Regions from separate parts of the Paenibacillus sp. p3-SID867 genome, predicted to be linked through region 1. Evidence: riboswitches for the same ligand, from Rfam matches in the RefSeq annotation. Region 1 holds a riboswitch; each other region holds the start of a gene.

Region 1 (6,574 bases):
CGGTTTCCCAGCGGCGAACCTGCTCATCAAGCGCATAGAGCAGCTGTTGTCCGGTCGTTGCGCCGGCAAACGCAGTCCGGTGACGCTTCGTTCCGCCGAAACGGCGGAAATCGAGCAGGCCTTCCGGCGTACGGTTAAACATAACGCCCATGCGGTCCATCAAGTGAATAATGCCCGGAGCCGCTTCACACATCGCTTTGACCGGAGGCTGATTCGCAAGGAAGTCGCCGCCGTACACCGTATCGTCAAAATGCTCCCAAGGAGAGTCACCCTCACCTTTCGTATTCACGGCGCCATTGATGCCGCCTTGCGCACACACGGAGTGAGAGCGTTTAACAGGTACAAGTGAGAATAGATGAACGTGAGCTCCTGCTTCTGCCGCTTTGATGGTTGCCATCAGCCCGGCGAGGCCTCCGCCCACTACAATAATATTAGATGCCATTTTTCGTTCACTCCCCTTAACTTAAGACTGTCTTAACTACATCGATCGCTGCCGTCGCCGCCTGGAATTCGGAGCCGCGGAATGCTGTCATAGCGAGAACAAACAGCACGCTCATCAATACGAACAAGCCCATGCAGATGTAAGTGGATACCTTCTGCGCGCGCGGACCGACGGTAATGCCCCAGCTGACGAGGAACGCCCACAGACCGTTAGCGAAGTGGAAGGTTGCGGAAACAACGCCGATGACGTACAGAGCAAACAGAACCGGATTGTTCATGATGCCGTGCATCGTGGCGCCCAAATCGTCATGCGTGATTTTGCCGATCATGATTTGGAAACGCGTATCGTACATATGCCAGATAACAAAAACGAACGTAATAACGCCGGTGATCCGTTGGATAGTAAAGCGGATGTTCCGTTCATAGTTGTAATTGCCCACGTTGTTATTCGCCTGGTAAGCAATGTATAACCCGTAGACGCCGTGATATAGCAGTGGCAGCCAGATCAGGAACAGCTCGAGGAAAAATACCAGCGGCATGCTGTTCAAAAAATGGACCGCGCTTGCGAAGCCTTCCTTTCCACCCTCGAAAGCCTTAAAGTTGGAAATCATATGGCTGAGCAAAAATGCCCCAAGCGGTATGACACCGAGTAAAGAATGCAGCTTTCTGGAATAATACCCTTTCATCAGTTGACGTTCCCCTTTCCAATGTGCAGCGTTTTCATTTTCAATCTTTCCTATTTTCAGAACAATTACACTTACCCTGTCCTAAAGAGGTTGTTCACAAGGCCCGCTTTGGATTACGAAGTGAATCAGGAAGCCACTCGGCATCTAAACCGACCTTTATGAACTAACATTAAACCGTTGCAACGACAAAAAGCTGCCGATTTCGGCAATCGTGTGAACAACTTGTGTCATGTTTCATGTTACTCCTTTTTTTCTTATAATGGAATTGCAATATAATTATTAATCGTTATAATCTATACGCATAAGCAATGTTTTGCACGCATGTCTATTTTATATAGGAGGAATTTTATGTTCGAAGAACTGGACATGTTCGCCGTCGTTGTAGAGCAATCCAGCATAAACCAGGCCTCCAAGCTGCTTAACTTGTCCCAGCCGGCCCTGTCCCGGAAAATAGCCAAGCTGGAGGACCAGCTCGGGCTGCAGCTGTTCAACCGCCGGGGCAAACGGCTGGAGCTTACCTCCATCGGACAGATTGTCTACACCTTTGCCCTGGAGCAGCGGCAGCAGCAGATCAAATTCATGCAAACGTTGGCCCATTACCGGGAGGGGGATCAGATCTCGATCAACTTGGGGGCCAGCCTGACCACCCTTCAGACGACCTTGCCCCCGCTCGTTAACGCATTCATGGAGCGACATCCCGCGGCCGAAATCAAGCTGATTACCGGCAAGACCCATGAAATCGTTTCTTATGTAAGAGATAAACGCGTCGATGTCGGCATTGTCGCCTCCTCCATCAACCAGCCCGGATTAAACTGCATCCCGTTGTTTGATGACCATCTGGAGCTTGTCATCCCATCTTCACACCCGCTGGCGGAGCTCGACGATGTTGGAATCGAGCAGCTCCAAGGCTTGCCGATGATCATTTTCTCGACTGGAACCTGGTACCGCAAGCTGACAGATGACCTGTTCCACCGCTGGGGCATTATGCCGGATATCCGGATGGAGATCGACTCCTTCGAAGCGATCGTCAGGCTCATCCCGACCTGCAAGGCGGCCGCACTTCTGCCCAAATCCTATCTCAGGCCGCAGCTGCTATCCGATAACGGGCTTGTCGACATTCATATTCCGGCACTCATCGAAACCCGGCGGACGACTTCGCTGATCTACGGCCAAGCCTCGGATTTAAGCAAGGCAGCCAGCCGCTGGATTGACGAAACGGAAATTCTGTTCCGTAAGCTGGAGGAGGATAAAACCAAGAAAACCTGACGATATGCATGACCGTCAGGTTTTTTTCTTCTATATTTATTTTTCGAGCATATTCACGACCTCAGACTCAAAGCGATCCACATTATCATTCGAACCGATAACGACCATAATGTCGCCGGAGTTCACCACGTCCATGGCTGTCGGCGCTACGATGATGCCGGATTGTTTATTCAGGGCCACCACGCTGACACCGTAACGAACTCTCGTATTGAGCTCGCTAAGCGTTTTTCCGTCCATGCAGTCCGTGACCGTCATCTCCACAATCAGATAGTCCTTGGATAATTCAATATAGTCAAGCAGATTGGGCGTGACCAGCTGGTGAGCTACCCGGATCCCCATATCCCGTTCCGGAAAGATCACCCGGTCCACGCCCAGTTTCTCCAGCGCCCGGCCGTGCAGCACCGAAATCGCCTTGGCAACGACCATGGTGACACCAAGCTCTTTCAACAAGATGGCGGATAAGATGCTCATCTGAATATCGTTTCCGATCGCAACAATGCCGCAATCGAAGTTACGGATACCGAGCGATTTAAGCACCTCTTCATCGGTAGCATCCGCTACCACCGTGTGTGTCAGCAGCTCGCTCATATCCTCGACAACCTCTTCATTTCGGTCGATGCCGAGCACCTCATATCCCTGTTCCATCAGCTCAAGCGCCAGGCTGGCGCCAAATCGTCCCAAACCGATGATTGCAAATTGCTTTGGTTTCATGTCTCTCCAGTACTCCTTATCCAATAATCATTTTGCCTTCCGGATGACGATATAATTCTTTACCCTTTTTCGGCCCCAGTGCATAAGCAAGCGTCAAAGGCCCCAACCGCCCTGCAAACATCGTAATGCTGATCAAAACCTTCCCGAACACTGTCAGATCAGGCGTTAAGCCCATGGATAGACCCACCGTACCGAAGGCGGACGTCGTTTCGAATAGAATCTCCAGGAAGTCCCCTTCCTCTGTCGTCGACAGAATCATCGATACGGTTAGAACGAGCAGCAGTGCCAGTAATGCAATGGTCAGTGCCTTCAGCACCCGCTCCTGGGCCAGGCGATAACGGAACATGACGATGTCCTCACGCCCGCGCATCATGGCGATGACCGCCCCCACCATAATGGTGAAGGTTGTTGTTTTGATACCACCCCCGGTTGACCCTGGGGATGCTCCGATAAACATCAGAATAACGATAAAAAATTGCGTGGCCTGTCTAAGCCCCGTAATATCTATAGTATTCGCGCCAGCTGTACGCGGCGTTACGGATTGGAATAATGCGCCGAAGAATTTTCCGCCCCAATTCAGGGAGCCGAGCGTCCTCGGATTGGTGAATTCAAAAATAAGAATGACGATAAATCCAACCAGCAGCAAGGTAGCCGTCATGGTGAGCACTACTTTGGAGTGCAAGGAAAGTCTCCGCTGTTTCCGGAAATCAATCAGATCGGATAATACGATAAAACCGATGCCGCCCGAGACGATCAAAAACATCACGACAACGTTGACTACAGGATCATAGACATACCCGGTCAAACTCCGAAAATCGCCAAACAAATCGAAACCGGCGTTGTTAAACATCGTGACCGCATGAAAAACACCATAATAAATCGCTTGGCCGATCGGCATGTCAAACGCCCAGCGGATCGATAGAATCAAGGCACCGCAGGCCTCGATGATCAGGGAATACAGGAGCACTCTGCGAATCAGCCTTACGATTCCTTCCATCGAGGACTGATTCATCGCTTCCTGCAGAATGAGGCGATCCTTGAGCGATATGCGCCTTTTGAGAGCCAAGGCAAACAAAGTGGCCATCGTCATGAATCCGAGCCCGCCGATCTGAATCAGCAGCATGATCACGATCTGTCCGAAGGAGCTGAATGTCGTTCCTGTATCCACCACAACCAGCCCCGTTACGCAAGTTGCCGATGTCGAAGTGAACAAGGCATCGATAAATTCCAGCGGTTCACCTGTACTTGTGGATATCGGCAGCATTAACAGCGCCGTCCCGATGAAAATAATAGCCGCGAAACCAAGCACGAGAATCTGCGGCGGAGACAACCTGAGCCAGTTCAATTTAGAGTTCAATCGGTCACCTTCTTAAAAAAAATCAAGAAAAAAAGACACTGGAAAACGCAGTGCCCTTTACGGTCTGGTTCCTGTGCTGCAGCCTACGAGGTTAGCTGACGGATTCGGGCATTTTCACAGGTCGCCCTATTCATTATTCTGGGAATAATGAAATTCACCCCAATTACATGGTTCCCCCATTTTCAGTACGAAATTCGGCTGGAATATTCAGTTCCTTGAAGCATGATGTGATTATAACGCAATCCGGTACGTAACCCAATGCCGTTTTTCACCCAAAAAATCTTTAAAAGAGCGCGAATTGGGCATATTCAAGAATACAAGCATAGGGTTCTCTAACGTTTTCGAAACCTTTCATTCATTTTCATCGATTTGTTTCATTATTCCGGGATATTGGGATAAGCTGCTTATGACTTTCATAACTATGTTATATTGACTCTATGCGTTCTTAATCAGGCATATCGAATACCAGTGGGAGTATCAACTTTCTTAGAGGAGGAATTTCATGAATCGTGCAAGAGAGCCCTTGAAGCTGAAACCCAATCTGAAGCAGCTCATCGCGCCTGCCGCAGTCGGCCTGATTCTGTTCCTATTATTTCAGGTGTTTCCGTCGACGAATTCGGATTCTACCGAGATGGCATCTCCGAATATCATATCCAAGGAGCAGGCTCGGCAAGCGGCTTCAAGCTTTGCTCAGGAGTTTTTGCAGTTTACGGCTGCAAAAACGGATGACACGCTGGTTACATATCAATCCAAATCGGAACTTTACGGATATCTGGCGAAGGAAAAAAGACTTTCGGAATACAACAAAACCTATGAAGCCAAATATCCCTATGACGTATACCGCGTTCGCTTCAGCGAGCCGGGCGGCGATGCCCTCAACGTGGACGTGCACATGCAAAATTCAGGCATCGTCGGCTTCTCATACGATTACACCCGCTCCAGCTATGACCGGATTGAGCTGAACAAGGGCGATGTACAAAGGCAGATGCTGCTTGTCGTCGAGGACGGCATGTCATTAGCCGAGAAGCAGGCTCTCGCTGAGCCTTGGCTCCAGCGAGCGGGCTATGATCCTTCGCAACTGGAGCTGGTTACCCGGGAAGGGGAACCCCGGCTCCGGTATGTGGATCCGGAATCCAAGATCGGCGATTCCAGATTGGAGCACCGTTTCACCTTCGAGCAGGGGAAATTACGCTCCTATGAGCCATCTTTTTCGGTCCCGGCCGCCCATTCCGCCTATGTCAACAAGCAGACCCAAGATGCCACGCTGCTGACGCTCGCAGGGTATGGCCTGTTCACCCTCATCCTTGGCATACTTGCGATTGTGTACAGCGTGAAGACCAGAGCCTACACGTCGTTTAAGCGCGGCCTGTTCCTATCGGCGCTACTGTTTGTCATTCAGATGCTGAATACGTACAATCTGATTCCCGTTTTCAAATCCGAGGGGATGTCGCAAACCGGCATACTCGGGATGATGATTTTCTATGCGGTCTATTCGCTCATCTTCTCAGCTCTGCTCTACTTCTCCCTTGTCGGGGGCAGCGGGCTATGGCTCAAAGAAGACGGGCTCAATCCTTGGCCGCGCGCCAAAGAACCCGGATACGGTCATTATGTGCTGGACAGCATGAAGCTGGGGTATATGTGGGCTTTCATCCTGCTTGGGGTCCAATCCATTATCTTTGTCGTTCTGGGCCTGACCTTGAATACATGGTCCACTACGGATGCCACACAGTCGCCTTACAACATGCTCTATCCTTGGCTCTTTCCGCTGATGGCCTGGCTGGCCGGCATATCCGAGGAGGCCGTCTATCGGCTGTTCGGCATCAAAATGCTGAAAAAGATCGTCCGCAATACGTTCGTGGCCAGTTTGATCACTTCGATCATTTGGGCGCTCGGGCATACACTCTATCCGATATACCCTGTTATTTCCCGGCCCATTGAACTGGTTATCATCGGCTTGCTGTTCAGCTACATCTTTTTGAAATACGGGTATTTGGCGGCCATGTTCTCCCACGTCATCTTTAATAGCATCTTGATGGGCATTAGCCTGATCCTGCTCAAGGATACCAGCAACTTGCTGATGGGTGCGTTCTACATGGTGCTTCCGGCGATGGTC
Region 2 (6,574 bases), on a different contig from region 1:
CGGTGACCGAACTGAAATCGCCGCCGGCTTCTTTAATGACGGGGGCGGACTCGCCGGTAATCGCCGATTCGTCAACGGACGCAAGGCCCGCAATGACTTCCCCGTCCCCGGGAATCATCTCGCCCTGCGTGACGATCACGATATCTCCTTTGCGAAGATCCGTGGACGGCACGGATTGTACCCCTCCGTTCTCCATCACTTTATGTGCCGTCATTTCCTGCTTCGACTGCTTAAGGGAATCGGCCTGCGCCTTTCCGCGTCCTTCGGCAAGCGCCTCTGCGAAGTTTGCAAACAGCAGCGTCAACAGCAGAATGACAAACACAATCACATTAAATCCGGTATTGCCCTCTGTCCCGAAATAGGATGGAAATAACGTCATCAACAGAACAACCAGAGTCCCGGCTTCCACAACAAACATGACCGGATTTCTCATCATCAGGACGGGATTCAGCTTCGTGAAGCTGTCCCTCAGCGCCTGACGGACCATCTCTTTGGACATCGCTTTTTTTCTCGTATTATTCATGGAAATAGGCCACCTTTTCTATTAACGGATCGTCAGATGCTCAGCAATCGGACCGAGCACAAGTACTGGCAGGAAGGTCAATGCACCGATAATCAGAACCACCGCGATCAGAATGCCGGCAAACAGCTTATTATCTGTCCGGAACGTCCCGAGCGTCTCGGGAACCCATTGCTTCCGCATCAACGAGCCGCCCACTGCCAGCAAGGCAATCATCGAAATGTAACGCCCGAATAGCATGACCAGTCCGGTTGTGATATTCCAGAACGGCGTGTTATCCGACAGACCTTCAAATCCGGAACCGTTATTGGCCGCGGAAGACGTGTATTCGTACAATACCTGCGAGATGCCATGAAAGCCCGCATTGGTAATGCCCGCCTGCCCTGCATCCGTCATCAGCGCAAGTGCGGTCGGAGCCAGGATGATCAATGGATGCACCAGGATAACAACCGCAATCAGCTTCATCTCCCGCGCCTCTATTTTCCTCCCTAGAAATTCGGGTGTTCGGCCAACCATAAGACCGGCCAGGAACACTGCCAATATTGCATACATGAGCATGTTCATCAGCCCGACGCCTTTTCCGCCAAAAACGGAGTTCAGCATCATCAGGGACAGCGGCGTAATCCCTCCAAGCGGCGTGAGCGTATCATGCATGTTGTTGACCGACCCGGTCGTGGCCGCGGTCGTCACCGTGGTGAACAGGGAGGATTGGGCGACCCCGAACCGAACTTCCTTGCCCTCCATGCTGCCTTGCGATGCGTCGATGCCCAGCCGATTCAACGCCGGATTGCCATTGGTTTCAGCCGCATAGTTCAGCGACAGAAATCCGATGAACAAGGTCATCATCACAGAGAAGATGATCCATCCTTGTCTGCGGCTCTTCGCGAACAAACCAAATGTATACGGAAGCGCCGCCCCAAGACTCCACATGCACAGGATTTCGATGACATTGGTCAGCGGGGACGGGTTCTCGAACGGATGCGCCGAGTTCACCCCCATAAACCCGCCGCCATTGGTGCCCAGGTGCTTGATCGATTCCAGTGCAGCCACCGGCCCTACAGCTATTTGCTGCTCGCTTCCTTGAAGCGTCGTGACGCTGAGCGTAGGCTGCAAAGTCTGCGGCACCTGCAGCGCAACCAGTACCATCGCAATGATAAATGCGGCCGGGATGAACACCCGGGTGTGGGCTTTGACGAAATCCTCAAAAAAGTTGCCAACGGTTGTACCTTTGCTGGTCACCGCCCGGATAAACGCAATCGCCACGCACAGCCCGGTCGCCGCGGACGTGAACATCATCATCGTAATGACGGCCATCTGGGCCATATAGGATAATCCCGACTCCCCGCTGTAATGCTGAAGATTCGTATTGGTCATAAAGCTGATGATCGTAGAAAATGACAAGGTCGATTCCATATTGTCGATACCGTTCGGGTTGAAGGGCAATACTCTCTGCATCCGCAGAATCAAATACCCCGCCGCGACGAGCACGATATTTGTTATCACAAAGCTGATGGCATACCCTTTCCATGTCATTCCCTTGCGTTCTTTCAAGCCAATCAGTGCGAAGATCGGTTTCTCCAACCAGGAGAACCATTTATCCGTTCCATTCCCCTCATTGCGAAACACCTGATATAGATAAGTTCCGAGCGGCTTTACCAGCAGCACCAGAACGAGTATAACGATGGCAATTTGTAAAATGCCCATGACGAATGCCTTCCTCCTTCAGCTGTTCCCCTAGAATTTTTCAGGGTGAATCAGCGCATAAATCAAATATAGAAAAATAAAGAGCGTGCATATTAAAATGATCATCACGACTAATCCACCTCCGGTTCCGAAATGACCCGTCCGCACCAGGACATAAACAGCATGAGCAGTCCGTAGGTTCCTCCCAAGATAAGCACCATATATAAATCCTGCATGAATACAACCTCCTAAAACCTCATGGTCACATCAGCCAAGAAGCTTAGCTGACAATGGATGTAATCAGGAAGGATACCTGATGATGGTTCGTATGAAGCACCACATCGGCACCCAGTCCCTTGTATATCAATCGCGGATTGCTGGAATGGGTAATCACATAAATCGACTCCGTCGTCCATGTCCGGCAGATCCGTAAATAGCGGCAGCACAGGTTCAAGCTGCTTTCGAACAAATACACCTTGCTGACGGGAAACTCGGGAATGATCCAGGTTTGTTCATCCCTTGTATCGATAAGAATCATGTTGGTGCAGCCTAGTTCTCGCAGCCTCTCCTGCTCAACCCGGTTGTTGGCTATGGCCGCAAACGAAATGCGCATATAGATCAGCTGGCGGATAAATTCTTCCCCGGCCTTGTTCGGCGCGGATACCAGGATAAACTCCTGCGGTTTCTCCATCTTTTGTTCTCCTCCTAAAAAGTTCAGAAAGAGAAGACAACAACAAAGAAGCCTGGGGAAAGAGAAGAACTCTTCCCGCAGGCTTCTTCATCAGAACACGGTGAAATACACCGTGGCCCAAGTCCACGACAATCGTTGCCTCTCTCGATACGCTTACGAGGTTAGCTGACGGATTCGGGCGTGAGAGTCGCCCTACCCATAGACCGTTATCTTGTCCATGGGATTCACCCCTGAGAGATCAAATGCATCTCCCGACTGGTTCCCCCGTTCCTTTTCCATTCAAGGACTCAGCGAAAATTAAAAACGAGTAGCATGTTATTCTATTAGCCATTGACTAACATCCAGGTCCGACAAAACAGCACAGCTTCAGGTTCGAGCGGTGAGAGTCGCATCATCCTGCATTTCCAGCGAAGGCCCATGTTGCCCTCGCCCGAGATTCGATCCATAAAGAGCACGGCAGCTCTCACACAGCCTTTAGGTCTTCATGGAACGGCTGCCTGTATGCCAACCGCCGATGTCCGTCAATTCATAGTTCGTATCATACGTCCGGCCTTGCAGGAAGTAAATGTGAGCAAAAACACATGTAGCCTTATGTCGAACAGGATCTGACCGATTTCGCTCCATTATCTCCTGAATTCTGCTCTATACTATGTATTTCTCTTGTTTTCTTGTATTTATCGCAATCTATCGAGATACCGAGATTTTGCCATGATAATAGATGTCACGACCGAATGTAAGCGTTTTCTTTTACGGTTTTCATCGATTTTCGGAATGTATCCGTTCAATATGGCCATTTACTTTTAGAGTCCTCCGGCGTATGATTCATCCATCATTCGAAACATTCGTTTACGCTGAGCTCTCGACAGATCGGGAGACGGGGGAACCAAAACCGCCAACGGAGCTTCTGTTGGTGAATGGGGTGAATCCGCAGGCCTGATGATCAGGCATCGCGGTAGGGTGCTCTCAAGCCCGAATCCGTCAGCTAACCTCGTAGGCGCGATTTGAGAGAGAACACCACCCGAGCCTTAAGCGAAGCGGCCACTGTAGCAGGGCCTCTAACGATAAATAGGCCTGGAGAGCGGGGTTACTCTGCTCACCGGGCCTTTTTGCCGTGCATATAACATTCCTATAAAGGAGCGTAGACCATGACGAAACTCATCGAGGCCGCACTGGCCCCCGTCATCGAAACCACATCGCCTGCATTAAATGCAGAGCTCATCCGCTGCATGGAGATATATCGTTTCGACCGGGGCTCGGCTGAACGCTTTATCCCCTGGAGCGACCGAGATTGGAACTGCGGGTTGTTCAAAATCAGCTGTAAAGACGCGGCCGGGTATGCCGAATATGCGCTTCCAAGCACAAGAGAATTCGCGGATCTGGTCCGCTGGGCATCCGTCTTTACGAGGCTGAGAGGTATGCCCGTGACCGAGGCCGTTCGCTATGCCCAGAAGCAGCAGCAGTGGGGATCCGTACGAATGCAGCTCGCCGTATCGGCCCTCGCCGATCTGGAGGCCAATCTGCAACAGCACATCACCCGGAAGCGGTTAGGCAGCCTGCCGCTGGAGCGTTCCTTCCTGATGGACTGCTCGGAGGCGTATTATTCCTTCTAGGACAGCTGCTAGAAAGAGCTACCGTTCTCGCTTCCATTGCAATTGGCTGTTTTCCCCCGCTCACTTGAACATATTTTTGAGCACCATCATCAGGTTGGCCGGCTTCTCTGCCAGCCGCCGGGTGAAATACGGGTACCACATCGTTCCGTAGGGCATATAACACCGGATACGGTAGCCGTCCTGCGCAAGCGCAGCCTGATCGTTCATCCGCAGCCCGTACAGCATCTGAAACTCAAATTCCTGTTTGCCTATGCGGCTCTGCTCGGCAAACACCTTCACCCAGTCGATGATGTTGTCGTCGTGCGAAGCAATCGCGACGTAGGCTCCCTGATCAAAATGCATTTTGATCAACTTCTTATAGTTGTCAATGACCTCCCGCTTCTGCTGAAAGGCGATGGTTCCCGGCTCTTTGTACGCCCCCTTGACCAACCGCAGATTTACGCCAGCATGCATCAAATTGTTGACGTCCTCCTCCGTACGGAACAAGTAGGCTTGCATTACGGTCCCCACGTTGGTCAGCCCCTCCTTATGGAGCCGCAGCGTCATATCAATCGTCGCCTGGGTGTATGGCGAATCCTCCATATCCAGGCGAACGAAATTGCGGTGCTCTTTCGCCTTTTTCGCCACCATTTTGATGTTCTCGTACGCCTTCTCCAGATCCAGCGCCATGCCCATCTGCGTCGGTTTCAGCGATACGTTCGACTGCACTCCACGCCTCGCGATCCCTTCCACCAGCTTCAAATATTCCTCCCGATACCCGGCTGCTTCGTCCAGCGTCCGGATGCCCTCCCCCAGATGGTCCAGCGTGACAAGAATGCCCTTCGCGTTCAGCCTCTCGATTTCATCCAGCGCCTCATCCAAGGTATCGCCGGCAATGAATCGGCCCGCCAATTTCCGGCCGTACTTGATCGACAACCATTTCACGAGTTTATTGCCGGACACCGTCAGGATCACTTTGCGGTAAAGCTCGGTTCCGTCCATGCGCGCGCCCCCTCTGCAAGGTAAACCAAAAATGCACTCTATCTAACTCATATGCAAAAATCATGACGGCATGCAGGAAGACATACATATCTTACATAGAGGTTTTCACCAGGAGTTCCTAACCATGCCACCATGACGCATTCGCAGCTGGACCATTGGCCAGAAGCTTCGATTCATATCATGTTAAGGAGGGGCCTCCCCATGCGAGCATCTTTTCGGAACGAACCATTTATGGACTTCAACAACGAATGGAACAACAAGTTATACGACGCGGCGTTATCCGGGGTCGAAGCCGAGCTTGGCCAATCGTACCCGCTGGTCATCGGCGGTGCCAAAATCCATACGGAGCGCACCGCAAATTCGGTCAATCCGGCGCGCAAACGCCAAGTCATCGGCGTCGTGTCCCAGGCGGATACCGAGCTTGCCGAACAAGCCATTCAGACGGCAGCGCATACCTTTGAGACGTGGAAGCACACCGAGCCGAGCGAACGGGCACGCTATCTGTTCAAGGCCGCGGCGATCATGCGGCGGCGCAAGCTCGAGTTCTCCGCACTCATGACTCTCGAAGCCGGCAAGACGCGTGCCGAAGCCGACGCCGATACGGCCGAGGCGATCGATTTCATGGAATTCTATGCACGCGAAATGCAGCGCCTGAGCGCGCCCCAGCCGCTGACGGTCCACGAGGAGGAAGAGAATCATCTCTATTACATCCCGCTTGGCGTCGGCATCGTCATTCCGCCGTGGAACTTCCCGCTAGCGATTATGGCCGGCATGACAACGGCTGCCATCGTCTCCGGCAACACCGTTGTGCTGAAGCCGGCCAGCACCACCCCGGTCATAGCCGCTAAATTCGTGGAGCTACTGGAAGAGGTCAGCCTGCCTCCGGGAGTCGTTAATTTCCTGCCTGGCCCGGGTCAGGAAGTGGGCGACTATTTGGTGGATCACCCATTGACCAGGTTCATCAGCTTTACGGGGTCACGCGACGTCGGACTGCGGATTCAGGAACGCGCGGCCAAGACGCAGCCGGGGCAACGATGGATCAAGCGCGTCATCGCCGAAATGGGCGGGAAAGATGCAATCATCGTGGAC
Region 3 (6,574 bases), on a different contig from region 1:
AAATGGAAGCTGAGGATTGGGGCAATTTGGGCGAAGCCGAGCAAAATGAGGTTCATGAGGCGCTGGCAGAGGATTTGTTCTATGCGCTGGGCACAGAGCCGGTGATTAATGTTGGCAGCGGCGTGGTCATGCATGATCAGACGAACCATCGAATACATATTTTGATTGGTGAAGAAGAGTTGGCTTTTGTGGCCCTTGTGTAATCACTCCAGTTATCAACAGATACAGGGCAGAATAGAATAGATGACAGATAGCCCATATTACGGTTAGTCGGCTTTAAGATAGGTTTTTTTCGGGGAGGAAGATAAAAGATGCTTTATACGCAGCAAGAAGTAGAGGCTCATCTGGAAAAGCTTGAGGGTTGGGAATTTGAACAAGGGAGATGGATTGTACGAAAGTATACCTTCTCCTCCTTCATGAAGGGAATCGCTTTTGTTGATGAAGTGGCAGCTATTTCGGAAGCTTTCGGACATCACCCCTACATCACCATAGATTATAAAGTCGTTACACTTCGTCTCACTTCTTGGGACGACGGTGGCATTACGGCTGTGGATATTAAGGAAGCGCAGCAGTTTAACGAAGCCTATGAGAAGAGTCGTTCGAAGGATGGCAAGGCGGGACAATAGAAGGGGAGACCATGAGTCCCTTTAGAGGTCCCGAATATGTAAAAAAACACGCTTGCACCGGGAACAACTCCAGGTGCAAGCGTGTTTTGCGTATAAGCTGATTTATTTTTTCTCAGCAAGGTACAGCGCGATGTTTGCGATTTCTTCAGGTTTAAGTTGGTCTTTAAAGGAAGGCATTCCCTTACGACCTTTGGTTACAACGTTGAAGATCGCGTCCGCATCCATGTGTCCGCCTACTTGATTCAAAGCCGGTCCAGCGCCGCCTTGAAGTTGGTCGCCGTGACAGCTAATGCAGCTTGCTTTCAGTGTGGCTTCCGCTGCGGCTGCATCGAGAGTCACTTCCGGCATGGTCGGCTTCTCTTCCTGAGCTACCTGTTCCTTACCTGGGAGCGTAAACATCAGCGCGATAGCCAACGCACATGCGACGAAGAACAATCCGCTCATGATCCATTTTTGCATCGTCATATCGTCCCTTCTATGTATACTGCACTTTTGCACTTGTCTCCATTATAAACCAACATCCATAGACAGCATAGCCAGTTGTGACAAAAAAAGCAACTATACGGCGCGGCTTCATAAAAAGTACACAAAATTGTGCTTTTTCATATAGACAAAGATTACTATTCCTCATTTGTCGGGGGCTCATACACCATACAGTGGAAAAGGGCATTGCCCGTTGGCGTAAGCCGCTCATACGTATCGGTGATGTGAAAGCCTGACCTTTGATAAGCGCGGATTGCTCGCTCATTCCAGGTCATTACCTCAAGGTCAATTTCGTCGGCAGGCCGCCTCCGTCTGGCTTCCCGGACAATCGTCTGCATAAATCGTTTACCCATTCCACGCCCGCACCAATCAGGACGCATGCCAAGTCCGATTCGTGTAACCTCATGCATCGGAAACAGCTGGGCAAATCCCCAGAGGGCCTCCCGCTCATCCAGTACCGAGAGGTACTGTCTCTGGCGAATGTCCGGATCGCCAAACTCCACCTCAAGCCCTTTCATCTGCTCCCAGGGAAGAAAGCCATAGATATTATAGGGAGGAGGGTAGGCCCAAGCGCATATTTCTTCGGCGTGCTCTTCACGCATGACTACGGTGTGAAATGTAATCGGTGTGGCATCCATTTGCGAAGTCCTCCTATCGTCTGCATAAAATAATAATCATATTACGAACATCCAAGTCGCATCAAAAAAGCCCGCAAAAGAGAGGTAAGGGCTCCTTTAACGGGCAAGCAGTATGTATAGGGAAGATTAGCCTCTACAGCTTAGGATGATTCACCGACCGACTCTTCATACTTATCATCGCTCATGATACGCTTTGCACCGACGTATCGCTGATCGTAGTAATCCTCTGCCAGGCGGTTGATAACCACGCCGCGGTTGGAGGAAGCATGGGCGAATTTGCCATCGCCGACATAAATGCCGACGTGGGAGATGCCCTGGCCCGATGTGTTAAAGAACACCAAATCGCCAGCGCGCAGCTCCTTACGGGACACGCTTGTCCCCATGTCGAATTGAGAGCCGGATTGATGCGGGAGCTTTAGACCGAGTTTAGCGTAAACGTACATGGTGAAGCCGGAACAGTCAAATCCGCTCGTGGTTGTACCACCGTAGCTGTATCTTGTACCTAGAACCTTATCGATTTCCTGATCCAGCGCACCATTAGCAAACACGCTGCCAACGCCCAAAGTGAACAACAGCGTGATACTTAGGGCTGCTGTCGATAATGTTTTCTTCAGCATGGAAAGCTCCTTTTCGTTGCCGGGAGGCATAGCAATCTATATATTAAAGCACTTACATTAATGACAAAGTTGTTACTGCTCCATTCTATCAGACCGCAAGCGAGATTGGCAATTATTTCTTGATGGATTTCGCTATTTTTCAATAGCATTAACTGTCGAAGCACCAAGGAAAATCAATATTTTTCCAAAATGGGTGTTTAATGACGAGAGAGAAGGGTAAATAAAGGATAGATGATGTGAAGACATGGCGAAGCGAAGTGGAACTGAAGTGAACTTGTATAATAAATTTCATTTTTTTTCGAAAAAGCGGGAACTTTTTTGCTGTGCTGAACGTTATAAAGGTATACACACAATCAACAAAAGAAAAAAGCCGCTGGATGAGATCGGCACAATCTCATAAACCCAGGGCTTTCTTGTAAGAGTAAGTCAATTAAGTTCCAACATTAATTGTAGTTCACAGCTACAGATTTGTACGTATTCTGACTCATAATTCTCTTAGCGCCTACATATCGGTTGGCGTAATAGCTCTGGCTCAGAGGACTGATAATGACACCGCGCGAAGATGAAGAATGAGCGAATTTGCCGCTCCCGACATAAATACCCACATGAGATACACCTCTACCGGATGTGTTGAAGAACACGAGATCGCCAGCTTTCAGTTTGCTCTTGGATACGGCCGTACCTACTTTGTATTGAGCTGCAGACGTACGGGGCAGGCTAAGACCAAGCTTCTTGTAAACATAGCTGGTGAATCCGGAGCAGTCAAATCCATTCGTTGTAGTTCCACCTGTTTTGTAAGAAACACCAATGGCTGGTTTGATTGCAGTATTTAATTTGGAATCGGCGAAAGCGCTTCCGGTCCCTAATGTGAGTGCGAGTGCGAGGCCTAGAGAAACAGCCGTTAACTTCTTTTTCAAAACAAAAGCTCCTTCCATTGCCTGCGAGGTTAGCTTAAGGGTTCGGTTGAAGGTCCCCTATGATCCCTCTCTTGCGAGATCAATTCACCCAAAACGGATCCCCCGCTTCCCATATCGTTATGGGAATTCGGCTCCTTAAAATGTTGATGAACCCATTCATTGACGTTTGACGTTCCAACATAAAAGTTACAGTAAAGATGACAAAGTTGTTACTAACATATTCGTTATTTTAGCAGAGTATTAACAATTTGGCAAACGAGGAAACATTATTTTTAAACAAAAAAACCTGTCCCCATCTTAAGGGAACAGGTTTTTTTGTAATATGGCGTTCAGAAATTTGTAATATTAAGGATAAATGAACTCTTATTCTCTGTAAAATCTAGCGCGGGATAGAAACGTGTCGCTTCTGATTACAGCTTATTCGCGAGCGTGTTTCATTATTTTAGGTGCCAAATTGTAACCATTAAGGATGCTGTGAGCAGGAATCTCTCCACAAATGATATTGAGCGGACATTGCCCAAATTTGGAAAAGTCCATTCAGGAAATAAGAGGCCTGCTGAATAATTAAGCCGATCAACCCGGCCCAGAAGAGCGAGGCCGAGCTCAGGAGCAGCAGAATGACACAGGCGGATCCGCCGATGGTGATGGATAACAGCATTGCTGTGCCCAAGCGGCGGAAGAGCGCATGGATAGAGCTGATCATGCTGGAATCGCCGGTACGGCCAAATTGCATATAGAGCAAAAACAGGCGGATCAGATAGGCGTACAAGAACCAGCCAGCTGCATAGGGCAGTGCATGAAGCAGCAGTACAGGCTCCTGAATTCCATTCAGCAGAATCGGGAGGATTTTGGGCAGAATCCAGTAACCGGGCGCGAAGGTGAGAATAAGCTCAACCAGATAGAATAGCGTTACGGGTTTCCACAGTTTCCGCATGCCAGTGAAGAAGAATAAACCGCGCTCGCCCTTGGCTTCCTGGTGAAGGTTGTAGAAGATGCCGGCCCGAATGAGCGGGGTGAGGACCATCCGGATCAGAAGCAAACCGGCCAGAAGCCATCCGTAGGTGTGTACTGTGCTGCTCAAGGACAGGCTCATCTCGCCCTCGTAGAAGAATAAAAGACGGCTGAGCTCGTTAGGAGCGGCATCCGGATATCGCATTAGAAGGGGGACGACTGCCGATTTTACGAGTCGGTACAGGCAATATCCCCACAGCAAACGGTATAAGAAGAGCAGAATCAAGACGTATAGCTGGTCTTTAACACTGATCCACCCTTGGCCTGCGTAACTTTTCATGTGCTCCCCCCTCACCATGACAGGCTGCCGAACAGCGTCTCCACAAGCTTGGTAATACTGAGATTCCAGCGTGTAACCACCGTCGGATCCATTCCTGCCTTCATATAGTTATTAATGTGTTTATTCTCCAGGACGATGGAGTACTTCGGATCAACCATGGCCCAGGCGAGCGGAGAGCTGTACTCCAGGGTGTAAGCAACTTTTCCGTCTTTGCCGCTCCAGGTTCGTTCCACCGTTTTGCCGTCCTCAAAGGCGAACACGATCGGCACATCGGTGATATCCCCGTCCTTGCTCGTAATCTGAACCGTGGACTCATACCGAGGATTTTCAGCCGTGCCTTTATTTTTGGTTTTGATCACGTCGATGGCGACATCCGCCATCTGGCTTCCATATACATATTGGTCAAAATACGACTGCCAGGACGTTTGGCTTACTTGCTCGACGACTTTCTGAAAGTCAGATGTGGTTGGATGCTTGAAACGGTATTTCTGGGCATAGGTATGCATAATCTTGCCCATCATCTGTGGACCGACCTGCCGTTCGATGCCTTGCAGCACCAGCTTGCCCCTCGTATAAACATTCAGTGCGTAGTTTTCGTGAGAGCTGTATTTCCAGGATTCCATCTTCAGCGGTGCAGGGGAAGTAATGGATGCTCCCTGAGCCGCCGTATTGGAGGTAATCCCGTATTCTTTTTCCATCACTCGTTCTTCTGCATAGGTCGCAAAGGCCTCGTCCAGCCACGCTTCCTCAAATTCGTTACTTGCAATCATTCCGTAAAAATATTGATGGGCGATCTCATGAATAACGGTCCGCTCCAGTTCATATCCCGGCGAATCGTTCTTGGCACCGAAGGCTGTGACCAGCGTCGGGTATTCCATGCCGCCTGCACCGTTGCCCGATTCAGGCGGTACGACGATGGACAACGTGGAATACGGATAGGTTCCGTACCATTTTCCAAACGAAGCGAGTGCCGACTTGGCGGCATCAAAGTAACGCTCCTTTAAGTCTTTATGGGCTGGATCGAGATACAGCTTGATGCGGACGCCAGGTACGCCAGGTGCGGAGAATGCTTCTTCTGCCGTGACAAAGTTTGGCGATGCCGACCAGGCAAAATCATGCACGTCATCCGCGTAAAACTGATAAATTTTTTCCCCGTTTGATTTTTGGGCAGGCTTGGTAGGGAATCCGGTCGCGGCGACAATGTAATTTTCGGGCACTCGAATGCGAACGCTGTAAATGCCGAAGTTGGAATAGAATTCGGAGTTGCCGTGGTATTGATGAAGATTCCAGCCTTCCTCTGCTCTTCCGCGAAGACCGGTCGGTTCATAGACCGAAATTTTCGGAAACCATTGGCCAGCCATAATAAAATTCTCGGTGGTTCCCATGCGGGCAAATATTTTGGGAAGCTCCACCTCGAACTCCAAATGAATGGTAACACTCTCCCCGCTCTTGATGGGTTTAGGCAACCTTAGCTTGGCAAGGCTGTGATCCTTGATGTTGCCGTCATCGGGTTGAACAAATTGAAGGCGATGGGTCAGGGCCAGTCCTTCGGTTGTTTTCACGCTGGTAATGGTCATGGAGCCGTATCCGTCATCTGGCATGGGATCGGAACGAAGCCTGCCGCCTGATTCCTTCATAAAAGTCGTATCATTGGAAGCAAAAGCATTGGGATACAGATGAAAGTACAGCTCGTTTACGCTTTTTTTGCCTGGATGAGTCCAAGTGAGTGTCTGTTTGCCCTTAAGCTTGTTCTCCTCAGGCTCGTACCGAACATCCATATGATATTCCACCAGCCGGTCGCTTAAGGCCGGAGCGGGAATATTAGGCTGCACCTTAGGCGGTGAGAGCGGGGCCTTCTCCACGGCAGAGGCGGAGGGCTTGCCCGCATTTGGGGCAAGAGCAGACGCTGAGGACCCTGGATTCAGAAATATCGGCATCGATCCTGCAAGCAAACCTAGGGCAAGCAGGGATGATAGAAAGACTTTGGCACGTGGTGGGACCA

What was found. Region 1 has a riboswitch for cyclic di-AMP ahead of M4D81_RS21335 (TrkH family potassium uptake protein). Riboswitches for the same ligand answer to the same signal wherever they lie in the genome.
Region 2: it holds a riboswitch for cyclic di-AMP, as region 1 does, so the genes downstream of both, M4D81_RS12765 (hypothetical protein) here and M4D81_RS21335 (TrkH family potassium uptake protein) in region 1, are expected to answer to the same signal.
Region 3: it holds a riboswitch for cyclic di-AMP, as region 1 does, so the genes downstream of both, M4D81_RS33490 (C40 family peptidase) here and M4D81_RS21335 (TrkH family potassium uptake protein) in region 1, are expected to answer to the same signal.

Annotation. Positions count from the first base shown of each region.
Region 1 is NZ_JAMBDM010000010.1:200,205-206,778, forward strand. It holds gene sdhA (succinate dehydrogenase flavoprotein subunit) at 1-442, opposite strand, end outside; gene M4D81_RS21320 (succinate dehydrogenase cytochrome b558 subunit) at 459-1,127, opposite strand; gene M4D81_RS21325 (LysR family transcriptional regulator) at 1,476-2,393, shown strand; gene M4D81_RS21330 (potassium channel family protein) at 2,430-3,104, opposite strand; gene M4D81_RS21335 (TrkH family potassium uptake protein) at 3,121-4,461, opposite strand; cyclic di-AMP (ydaO/yuaA leader) riboswitch at 4,527-4,671, opposite strand; gene M4D81_RS21340 (CPBP family intramembrane glutamic endopeptidase) at 4,964-6,574, shown strand, end outside.
Region 2 is NZ_JAMBDM010000005.1:226,595-233,168, forward strand. It holds gene kdpB (potassium-transporting ATPase subunit KdpB) at 1-523, opposite strand, end outside; gene kdpA (potassium-transporting ATPase subunit KdpA) at 545-2,224, opposite strand; gene M4D81_RS34790 (potassium-transporting ATPase subunit F) at 2,255-2,329, opposite strand; gene M4D81_RS12760 (hypothetical protein) at 2,484-2,894, opposite strand; cyclic di-AMP (ydaO/yuaA leader) riboswitch at 3,029-3,197, opposite strand; cyclic di-AMP (ydaO/yuaA leader) riboswitch at 3,734-3,907, shown strand; gene M4D81_RS12765 (hypothetical protein) at 4,040-4,504, shown strand; gene M4D81_RS12770 (proline dehydrogenase family protein) at 4,565-5,485, opposite strand; gene pruA (L-glutamate gamma-semialdehyde dehydrogenase) at 5,687-6,574, shown strand, end outside.
Region 3 is NZ_JAMBDM010000036.1:14,859-21,432, forward strand. It holds gene M4D81_RS33465 (hypothetical protein) at 1-203, shown strand, start outside; gene M4D81_RS33470 (4a-hydroxytetrahydrobiopterin dehydratase) at 312-626, shown strand; gene M4D81_RS33475 (c-type cytochrome) at 729-1,085, opposite strand; gene M4D81_RS33480 (GNAT family N-acetyltransferase) at 1,247-1,747, opposite strand; gene M4D81_RS33485 (C40 family peptidase) at 1,888-2,361, opposite strand; gene M4D81_RS33490 (C40 family peptidase) at 2,808-3,281, opposite strand; cyclic di-AMP (ydaO/yuaA leader) riboswitch at 3,285-3,424, opposite strand; gene M4D81_RS33495 (hypothetical protein) at 3,745-4,572, opposite strand; gene M4D81_RS33500 (M1 family metallopeptidase) at 4,584-6,574, opposite strand, start outside.